2 regions of the Fructobacillus tropaeoli genome follow, and region 2 is predicted to be linked to the other one. Evidence: riboswitches for the same ligand, from Rfam matches in the RefSeq annotation. Region 2 holds a riboswitch; the other holds the start of a gene.
What was found. Region 2 has a riboswitch for FMN ahead of FT12353_RS02700 (ECF transporter S component). Riboswitches for the same ligand answer to the same signal wherever they lie in the genome.

Region 1 (4,419 bases), on a different contig from region 2:
GTCGGCTGTCATCGGCGCACAGAGAACGCCCCGACCGATTGACAATGCCTGGTTAATTTTGGCCGGGCTGGCCAAAGCGGCCAAGCCAACCAAATCGCCTTCATTTTCACGACTGTGATCATCTTGAACAATAATCAATTCCCCTCGCTGCAGTGCTGCAAGGGCTCTTCTAATTTTTTCAGACATGGAGGGCCTCCCGCCGTTGGCTGTACTTGGCTAAAATATCTGTTTCGACATTAACGAAATCGCCAACCTGCTTCGTGCCAAAGGTTGTGTTTGCCTGCGTTATCGGAATCAGACCAATGGTGAGCACCGGACCGGCAACTCGAACAATCGTCAGAGACGTTCCGTCCAATGCCACTGACCCCTTGGAAACGAAATACGGCCAGAGACTTTCATCCTCGACCTGAATTTCCAGTTCAATAGTCTGCCCCACTTTCGTTTGACTAATAATTTTGCCCCGGCCATCGACATGGCCCAAAACAAAATGACCGTCCAATCGACCAGCCAGCGGTAAACTTTTCTCAAGGTTGACCCGGTCCCCAACGACCAAATTGCCAAACGTCGTTTGCGCAACCGTTGGCGCCATAATCTCAAAACGCGCCTGCTGGTCTGATTTATCAACGATTGACAGGCAAACACCGGTAACCATAATCGAATCTCCCAACTGACTATCGTCAAAGAACCCCGCCGGTCCCTGGATGGTATAAGCATAATTTTGACGGTCTATTTCTTCCACCGCCGTAATGCGGCCAATCGCCGCCACAATTCCTGTAAACATCTTAGTGAACCTTCCGCTCAAAATGAAAATCAATGGCATTGCCAACAACCTTGGTCGCTTTCAATTGACCACCAGCCGCTGCGATTGCCGTTGGCGACAAGCCCTGAACCCCGACTGAACCAAAACGACTCGCCGTTTGATATAAATCAAAACTTTGCCAAGCCTGCTCCTTTAAGAAAGCCTTGATGATGGTTGGCCCGCCTTCAACTAACAGTGATTGACAACCGCGTTGCCCTAGGTCAACCAACAATTCCTGCAAGTCACCCGACCATTCTTGTACTTGGTCAAAGTCCCGCACAAAGTCCTTATTTTGACTATAAATCAGCGTTCTCGTTGCCCACTGGCCGGCGGCCACTTGCTTCTGCAGCCTGCCCCGCCGATCCAAAATCACCCGTAAGGGTTGGTCATGATCAATTTTCACGAAACGAACCGTTAAGGCCGGTTGATCAACTAGCGCCGTTTCGGAGCCAATCAAGATCGCACTTTGTCGGCCACGCAGAGCGTGGATGGCTTGATCAGCCACTTGGTCCGTGATTTTCGTTTGTTGGCCCTGCTTAGCCGCTACCCGCCAATCGCCACTCTCGGCTAACTTCAACTGCACATAAGGTTTGCCGGTCTTGTGATAATAGACAAAAGCGGGATTTAACAGCGCCTGCCGGTCAACATCGGCCCCTTGCACATCGACTTCAACACCCGCCGCCTGCAGGATAGCAACTCCACGGCCATTGACCGCCGGATTTGGATCCAGACTGCCAATCACCACTCGACCAATTCCGGCATCAATCACCGCTTGTGTACAGGGGCCCACCTTTCCCTGCCGGCAACAGGGTTCTAAACTGACATAGAGGGTCGCTGATTTTAAATCAGTCCCCGGCTCAACCTGGGCCAAGGCATCAACCTCAGCATGGCGGTCACCGTAACGATGATGGTAGCCCTGACCTAAAACCTGGCCATTATGGTCCACGATAATCGCCCCCACCCGCGGATTTTTCCATGTGTCCTTTGGGTTCGCCTGTTTTGCTAAGGCGATTGCCCAGGCTAAACCAATTTCATCATTCATTTCGACTCCGATCCACTCCGGGCATAAAAAAACCGGTGTGATTTAAAATCACACCGGAGCAAATCGAAATTAGATTCTGCAAATAAAGACTTCAAGCGCCGTCTTCGTGTCGCCAAAAGGACGACAAAAAACTAGCTAAAAAAGCCCTCTTTGTTTATCTTCTCCCATCCAGACTTTACTGTCGGTTACAGAATCTCACTGTATCAATCAATTGCTTGAGTCACGGACTGAGGCTTACGCCATCACCGTCGGTCGGGAATTACACCCTGCCCCGAAGATTTATATTATTTTTTCTTAGTGTAGCACATCCTACTTTTGAAAAACAATCCTAAAATTAGAAAAAACGAGGACTGATTTATTCAAAGACAATAAAAAAACCGACTATCAGCCGGTTTTAAAATATTGATTAGTAGTTCATGAAGTAGTTATCCAATTCCCACTGTGAAACAAATTGACGGTATGAAGTATATTCAATCTTCTTAGCTTCAATAAACTTATCAGTAATGTGTGTACCGATAGCATCGATTACAACATCATCATTAGCCAATTCATCAAGGGCAGCCAACAACGTATCAGGCAAGTTCACGATGCCAGCCTTCTTACGTTCGTTTTCATCCATCAAGTAGATGTTCTTATCAACGTGAGCTGATGGTTCCAACTTGTTGTCGATACCATCCAAACCAGCTGACAAAATAGCAGCCAAGGCAGTATATGGGTTAGTCGTTGGATCAACTGAACGCAATTCCAAACGAGTTGCCAAACCACGTGAGGCTGGTACTCGAACCATTGGTGAACGGTTTGATGCTGACCAAGCAACATAAACTGGGGCTTCAAAACCAGGAGTCAAACGCTTGTATGAGTTAACCGTTGGGTTAGCCAAGGCAGTCAAGGCTGGGGCGTGCTTCAAGACACCACCCAAGAAGTGCATAGCCGTGTCAGACAAGCCCAAGTTCTTGTCAGCATCGTGGCCATCAAAGACGTTCCCGTCCTTGTCAAACAAAGACATGTTCGTGTGCATTCCTGAACCGTTAATACCTGAAACAGGCTTTGGCATGAAGGTTGCGTAGTAACCGTTATTACGAGCGATTGTCTTTACAACCAACTTGAAAGTCTGAATCTTGTCGGCCATGTCAACGGCGTCTGAGTACTTGAAGTCAACTTCGTGCTGACCAGCAGCAACTTCGTGGTGGGCAGCTTCAACTTCAAAGCCCATCTTTTCAAGCGTCAAAACGATTTCACGACGAACGTTTTCACCGCGGTCCAATGGTGCCAAGTCGAAGTAGTTTCCATGGTCATTTAGTTCCATGGTTGGTTCGCCCTTTTCATCCAATTTGAACAAGAAGAATTCAGGTTCCGTACCAACGTTGAAGGCAGTAAAGCCTTCAGATTCGGCACGGGCAACGGCATCCTTCAAGGCAATTCGTGGGTCACCCTTAAATGGTGTCCGATCCTTTGAGTACACGTCCGCAATCAAACGGGCAACTTTTCCACCATGTTCGTCGGTCGCCCATGGGAAGATCATGAACGTTGACAAATCAGGATAGAGGTACATATCAGATTCGTTAATCCGAACGAATCCTTCAATTGAAGAACCGTCGAACATCAGGTCATTGTCCAAGACCTTGTCCAGTTGTGAAACTGGCACTTCAACGTTCTTGATAGCGCCCAAAACGTCAGTGAATGTCACGCGAATGAATTCAACTTGTTCGTCTTGAACGATTTGCTTAATGTCTGCTTTGGTGTAAGAAGGTTTTGCCATTAGAAACTCCTTTACTTGGCTGCTATAGTGGGTACATTTTTTCTTGGCTGAAGGCTTTCTCCAGCCAAGCTGGCCAGCTGGTCAGCTTTTTTCAATCATCAATTCATTGTTCACATTTGGTCAATTAACCGACCAAATCAGTGGTTATTAAAGCGGGCGATTTGAGCAAATTCATCTTGCAACGAGCGGCGCAGGCTACTATCAACGCCGGCCTGTTGCTGATTTTTCCGTTCGGCTTTGGCAAAGAGTTCTTTAATATCGGCAGTGGAATCACCAGCATCAAGGTAGTCCTTAATTTGCAAGAGCCGATCAATATCGTTTAAAGAAAAACGGCGTTGACCACCCTTACCCCGTTTTGGAGTGATTAATTCGTGCTGTTCGTAGTAACGAATCTGGCGGTCGGTTAGCAGGGTCAACTCGCGGACGGTTGACATCGGTAAAACGGCTCGGTTACGTTGCAATTCAGAACTGGACATGAAAAACTCCTTTCAGCTGGTGATGACCACCTTACTTGGCTTCGTACCAGGTTGGACCGGCATGGTCCTCAACTTTCAATGGTACGGACAAAGAAACGGCAGAATCCATCACGGAGGTTACTAACTTTCGTACTTGCTCTAACTCCTCTTTTGGACATTCAAAGACCAGTTCATCGTGAACCTGCAAAAGCATTTTGGCTTGCAAGCCCTCCTTGGTTAAGGCCTGGTCAACCTTAATCATGGCAATTTTGATAATATCAGCCGCCGAACCTTGAATTGGCGAATTCATCGCTGTTCGTTCAGCAAATGATCGTCGGTTAAAGTTTTTGGCATTAATCTCGGG
Region 2 (4,419 bases):
AGTCAAACGAGCAACAGTTCCTTCAACAACTTCGCCAACAGTCAAACGGCTGAATGCTTCAGCCAACTTTTCGGCACGTTCTTGGGCTGCAACAGCCTTACGTGACAAAATCAAACGAGCCTTGGCTGGGTCGATTTCGATTACTTCTGCCTTGATGTCTTGTCCCTTGAATTGGTTCAAGTCTGAAACAAAGCGTTCTGCAACCATTGATGCAGGTACGAAACCACGGATACCAGCAACGTCAACAATCAAACCACCACGAACGGCGTTGATAACCTTTGCATCAACAACATCACCTTCGTTAAATGACAATGATTCCCAAGCCTTGCGGGCTTCCAAGCGCTTCTTTGACAACAAGTAGGCAACGCCTTCCTTGTCACTCGTTACGTTCGAAACAACAACAGTTTCGATGGTGTCACCGACCTTCAAATCGTCGGCCAAGTTGACGCTACGATCGTCAGAGTACTCACGCGCTGGCACAACTCCTTCTTCTCCGGTGTGAAGACCGATAACTGCTTGGTTATCGTTGTCGATTGCTAGCACTTCGCCAGTTACGACGTCCCCTACCTTAATTTGGTCAGCACTTTCCAGAGCTGCTAATAATTCGCTGTTAGTATCACTCATGACGTCAAACGTCCTCCTACAATTTACACTTATAAGGGTATTTTATCAGAGAGTAGCTGATTTTCCTAGTCTAATTTTAAAAAAAATTAGACTAGACCAACTACTTCGTCAAAATGTTTCGTAAAAACACGAACCGTTTTCCCTATTGCTTTCTATTTTAACAGATTTTTCTAAAATAAAAAGACCACCTTACTGGTGATCTTTGATAATTTGCTTGATTGTGGCCACGACCTGGTCAATACTTTGGCCAGTAGTGTCGACCGTTAGCGCATCTTCGGCCTTTGTCAGCGGTGAAATGGCGCGATGGGAATCCTTATAATCCCGCTCCTCAATTTCCTTTTTCAGGGTTTCCAAATCAGGGTTCATGCCTTTGGCCTGATTTTCCTTGAAACGACGCTCAGCGCGCTCATCGACTGAAGCAATCAAGAAAATTTTCACTTGAGCATCTGGCAAAACGGTTGTGCCAATATCACGGCCATCCATGATCACTGGTTGCTGATCAGTCAAAGCGCGCTGGCGGTCAACCAAATCAGCTCGAACTGCCTGATAGGAAGAAACCAAAGAAACGTTGTTCGTAATTTCAGTTGAACGAATTTCTTCCGTTACTTCTTGCCCATTCAACAAAACGTGTTGCACTGGTTCGCCCGGTAAAAAGGCGATTTCAATCTTTGGTAGCAAGGCAACAATCCCCGCCTCATCTTCGTATGCAAGTCCCGCCTGTTTGGCCGCCAAGGTAATGGCGCGATACATCGCACCAGTGTCAACGTAAACATACTTTAAATCGGTCGCTAAAATTTTAGCAATCGTTGATTTTCCAGCTGATGCTGGTCCATCAATTGCAACTTGAAAATGAGCAGGTTGAGTCATAGGGATTAAAATTTCCTCTTACTTAATTCTCAAAGCTTGTCCAGCAAACTTTGAATAGTTTTGAGCAGTAACACCAGGATTCAAAGCATAAATCTCGTCAGTGGTTGTACCATGAGTTACCGCAAAGTTATAGAGCGTTTGGTTAGCACCCAAGGTCGCTGTATTGGCAGCCGCCGCAGAAGCCGCTGCTTGGTCATCACTTGACTGGGCTGCCTGGCTTTGACTTGACTGCGCAGCAGACTCAGCTTGGCTAGCCGATGTAGCTGATTGACTAGTTGCCTGACTAGTTGAAGACTGAGCAGCGCTGGTTGCATCAGACGATTGTGAACTAGCAGAAGACATTGCCGACTGGCTAGTTTTTTTGGAACTATTAGAACTAGATGTTGTCTTCACCGTTTTTGGTGAATTTTTCATCAATCCATAAACAGGCGCCGACGCTAATAAGACTAACGACAGCAAGACCAAAATCACAACTAGACCGCCGTGACTCTTTGGCCGTGGTTCTTTTTTAGGCTGCTCCTGATTTTCATGCTGGCGATCAAAACGTTGCCGGCGTGATAATGTTGGTGCTGTTTGGTCGTTCATTTTCAAGACCTCCTATGAGTTCGTTCTTAAATCAAGTCTAACACGGAAGGTTGCTTGAAAATGATAACCTTTTCTTAAGAACGAAAGCTTTTCTTAAAGGGTGCCAAGATTGCAACAACCATCACAGAAACGATAAACCAAATCAAACCTTCCAAAAGATTGAATGGGACAACCATCCCCCACAAGTAAACTTTGATGCCAATGAACTTAGCAATATCGAAGTTTGCAAAGCGGGCGTAGAGCGGAATCGCCCAAACAATGTTGGCTAAATAAGCCACCACGGTCATCGCCACAGAGGCAATAACCGCACTAACGGATTGCCATAACCACTTTGGCCAGCGAACTTCAGCCTTGACCATGACTGCCAAAACCAACAAGAATGTCAAAGCAATCACAAGGTTAACTGGCATTCCAATATAGGTATTGGCCCCTTCGTTAAACAAAATCAGCTTCAACAAGGTCCGAATCACCAGCACCCAAACGGCCGAACCGAGCCCTAACCAGGAAAAAGCTAAGAAGGCTGGCACGATTGAAAAGTCAATTTTCAAAAAGGATGCACTGGGAATGATCGCAATTTGCGGAAAAATCGTGAGTGCAAAGGAAATTGCACTGAAAACGGCGACCAGGGTGAGTTTTTTAGTAGTGTTTCTTGTCATTTTCTACTCCTCTGGGCCTAAAAAAGGCCCTACTTCACCCGGGGTAAAATAAAGGCCAGCAAAAAAGACTGTACTTTAAACTTCTTTATACCCGACTGTACGGTCGGCTCTGGATTCAAACCAGATCAGCTGCCATTTGGCAGGTCGCGGGCTCATCAGCTATCGCTGCTTCACCGCCGGTTGGGACTTTCACCCGACCCCGAAGTTTTATATTATATTTGAAACAAGAAATAGTATAGCACAGCTCAAAAAATTTGCCAAGAAAAAAGGCATTTTTACCGTCATAAAAAGCCCTTAACATGGGTTAAGGGCTTGATATTATCAAGACAAATCGGTGTCTGCCGAAAACTTTAAAAAACGAATTTTATTTTCAGCGGTTACGCCATAACTAATCTTTCAGCAAATTTTTCTTACTTGCGGCGCAAGAACCGGTAATCACCGGCCTTCAGGCGCTTGACTTCATCATGCTTTAAGTCACGGAATTCACCCGGCTGTAAACCGATCAAGTCCAAGAAAGCGTAGCGGTCACGGCGCAACTTTTCAACCGGCAGACCAACGGCAGCCAGCATATCCTTGACTTGGTGGTTACGACCTTCATGAATCGTAATCGTGACAAAGGAAACCTTCTTATCCTTATCGGCCTTTTCGATGGCTACCTTGGCAGGAGCAGTCTTCTTGCCTTTCAGAACAATTCCTCGCTTTAACGGTGCCAATTGTTCCATGGTTGCCAATCCCTTGACCTTGGCCGTGTAGACCTTATCAACCCGACCCTTGGGGTGCATCAACTGGTTGGCCAAATCACCATCATTGGTAAGCAAGAGCGCACCGGTCGTATCGTAATCCAACCGACCAACCGGATAAACCCGGGCAGTTACATCATCTAAAATATCTAAAACCGTTTGCCGGCCCTTATCGTCATGGCTAGTAGTCACAACGCCACGGGGCTTATTTAGCAAGTAATAAACATGCTTCTCCTGCCCATCAATTGGCACACCATCGACCTTCACTTCATCTTGGCGGGTCACTTTTGTGCCCAATTGGCTCACGATTTGGCCGTTAACCTCAACTCGGCCTTCTAAAATCATGGTTTCGGCGGCCCGTCGGGAAGCAATTCCCGCTTGAGCAATCACCTTTTGTAGTCGTTGACTTTCTTCAGGCATTTTCGCCCTCCTTTTTTGTGGCAACCGGCTGTTCATCAGTCGGTGTATCGTGTTCTTCTTGCGTGGCTGTTGTGCCTTCTGCCATCAGCGACAATTGGCCCTCATCAGTTGGGCTTTCAAGAATAGTATCCCCCTGATCATCAATTTGGTCAAAGAGCGCCACCTCGGCCTGCCCTTCTTCATCAAGGGTGACATCATTAATATCTGGTAATTCCGGCAAATCAGCTAGCGATTCCAAACCGAAGTAGTCCAAAAAATCAGCGGTCGTGCCGTACAAAATCGGCCGACCAATTTCTTCTTTCCGGCCAACCGATTCGATTAACTGGTGCAACAGTAGCTTTTGAATTGTTCCAGCCGAACGAACACCACGAATCTGATCAATTTCAACACGGGTAATTGGCTGCTGGTAGGCAACAATCACCAAGGTTTCAAGTTGTGCCTGGGTCAACTTAGTGTTAACTGGTAAGTCGAAATAGGCAGAAACTAATTTACCAAATTCAGGACGAGTAACCATGACATAGCGCCCA

Region 1: it holds a riboswitch for FMN, as region 2 does, so the genes downstream of both, ribD (bifunctional diaminohydroxyphosphoribosylaminopyrimidine deaminase/5-amino-6-(5-phosphoribosylamino)uracil reductase RibD) here and FT12353_RS02700 (ECF transporter S component) in region 2, are expected to answer to the same signal.

What each region holds. Positions count from the first base shown of each region.
Region 1 is NZ_BOJU01000001.1:248,436-252,854, forward strand. It holds gene ribA (GTP cyclohydrolase II) at 1-186, opposite strand, end outside; gene FT12353_RS01315 (riboflavin synthase) at 179-781, opposite strand; gene ribD (bifunctional diaminohydroxyphosphoribosylaminopyrimidine deaminase/5-amino-6-(5-phosphoribosylamino)uracil reductase RibD) at 783-1,841, opposite strand; FMN riboswitch at 1,994-2,124, opposite strand; gene glnA (type I glutamate--ammonia ligase) at 2,248-3,600, opposite strand; gene FT12353_RS01330 (MerR family transcriptional regulator) at 3,738-4,076, opposite strand; gene polA (DNA polymerase I) at 4,108-4,419, opposite strand, start outside.
Region 2 is NZ_BOJU01000002.1:120,411-124,829, forward strand. It holds gene rpsA (30S ribosomal protein S1) at 1-624, opposite strand, end outside; gene cmk ((d)CMP kinase) at 814-1,491, opposite strand; gene FT12353_RS02695 (LysM peptidoglycan-binding domain-containing protein) at 1,510-2,076, opposite strand; gene FT12353_RS02700 (ECF transporter S component) at 2,151-2,732, opposite strand; FMN riboswitch at 2,807-2,943, opposite strand; gene FT12353_RS02705 (pseudouridine synthase) at 3,143-3,892, opposite strand; gene scpB (SMC-Scp complex subunit ScpB) at 3,885-4,419, opposite strand, start outside.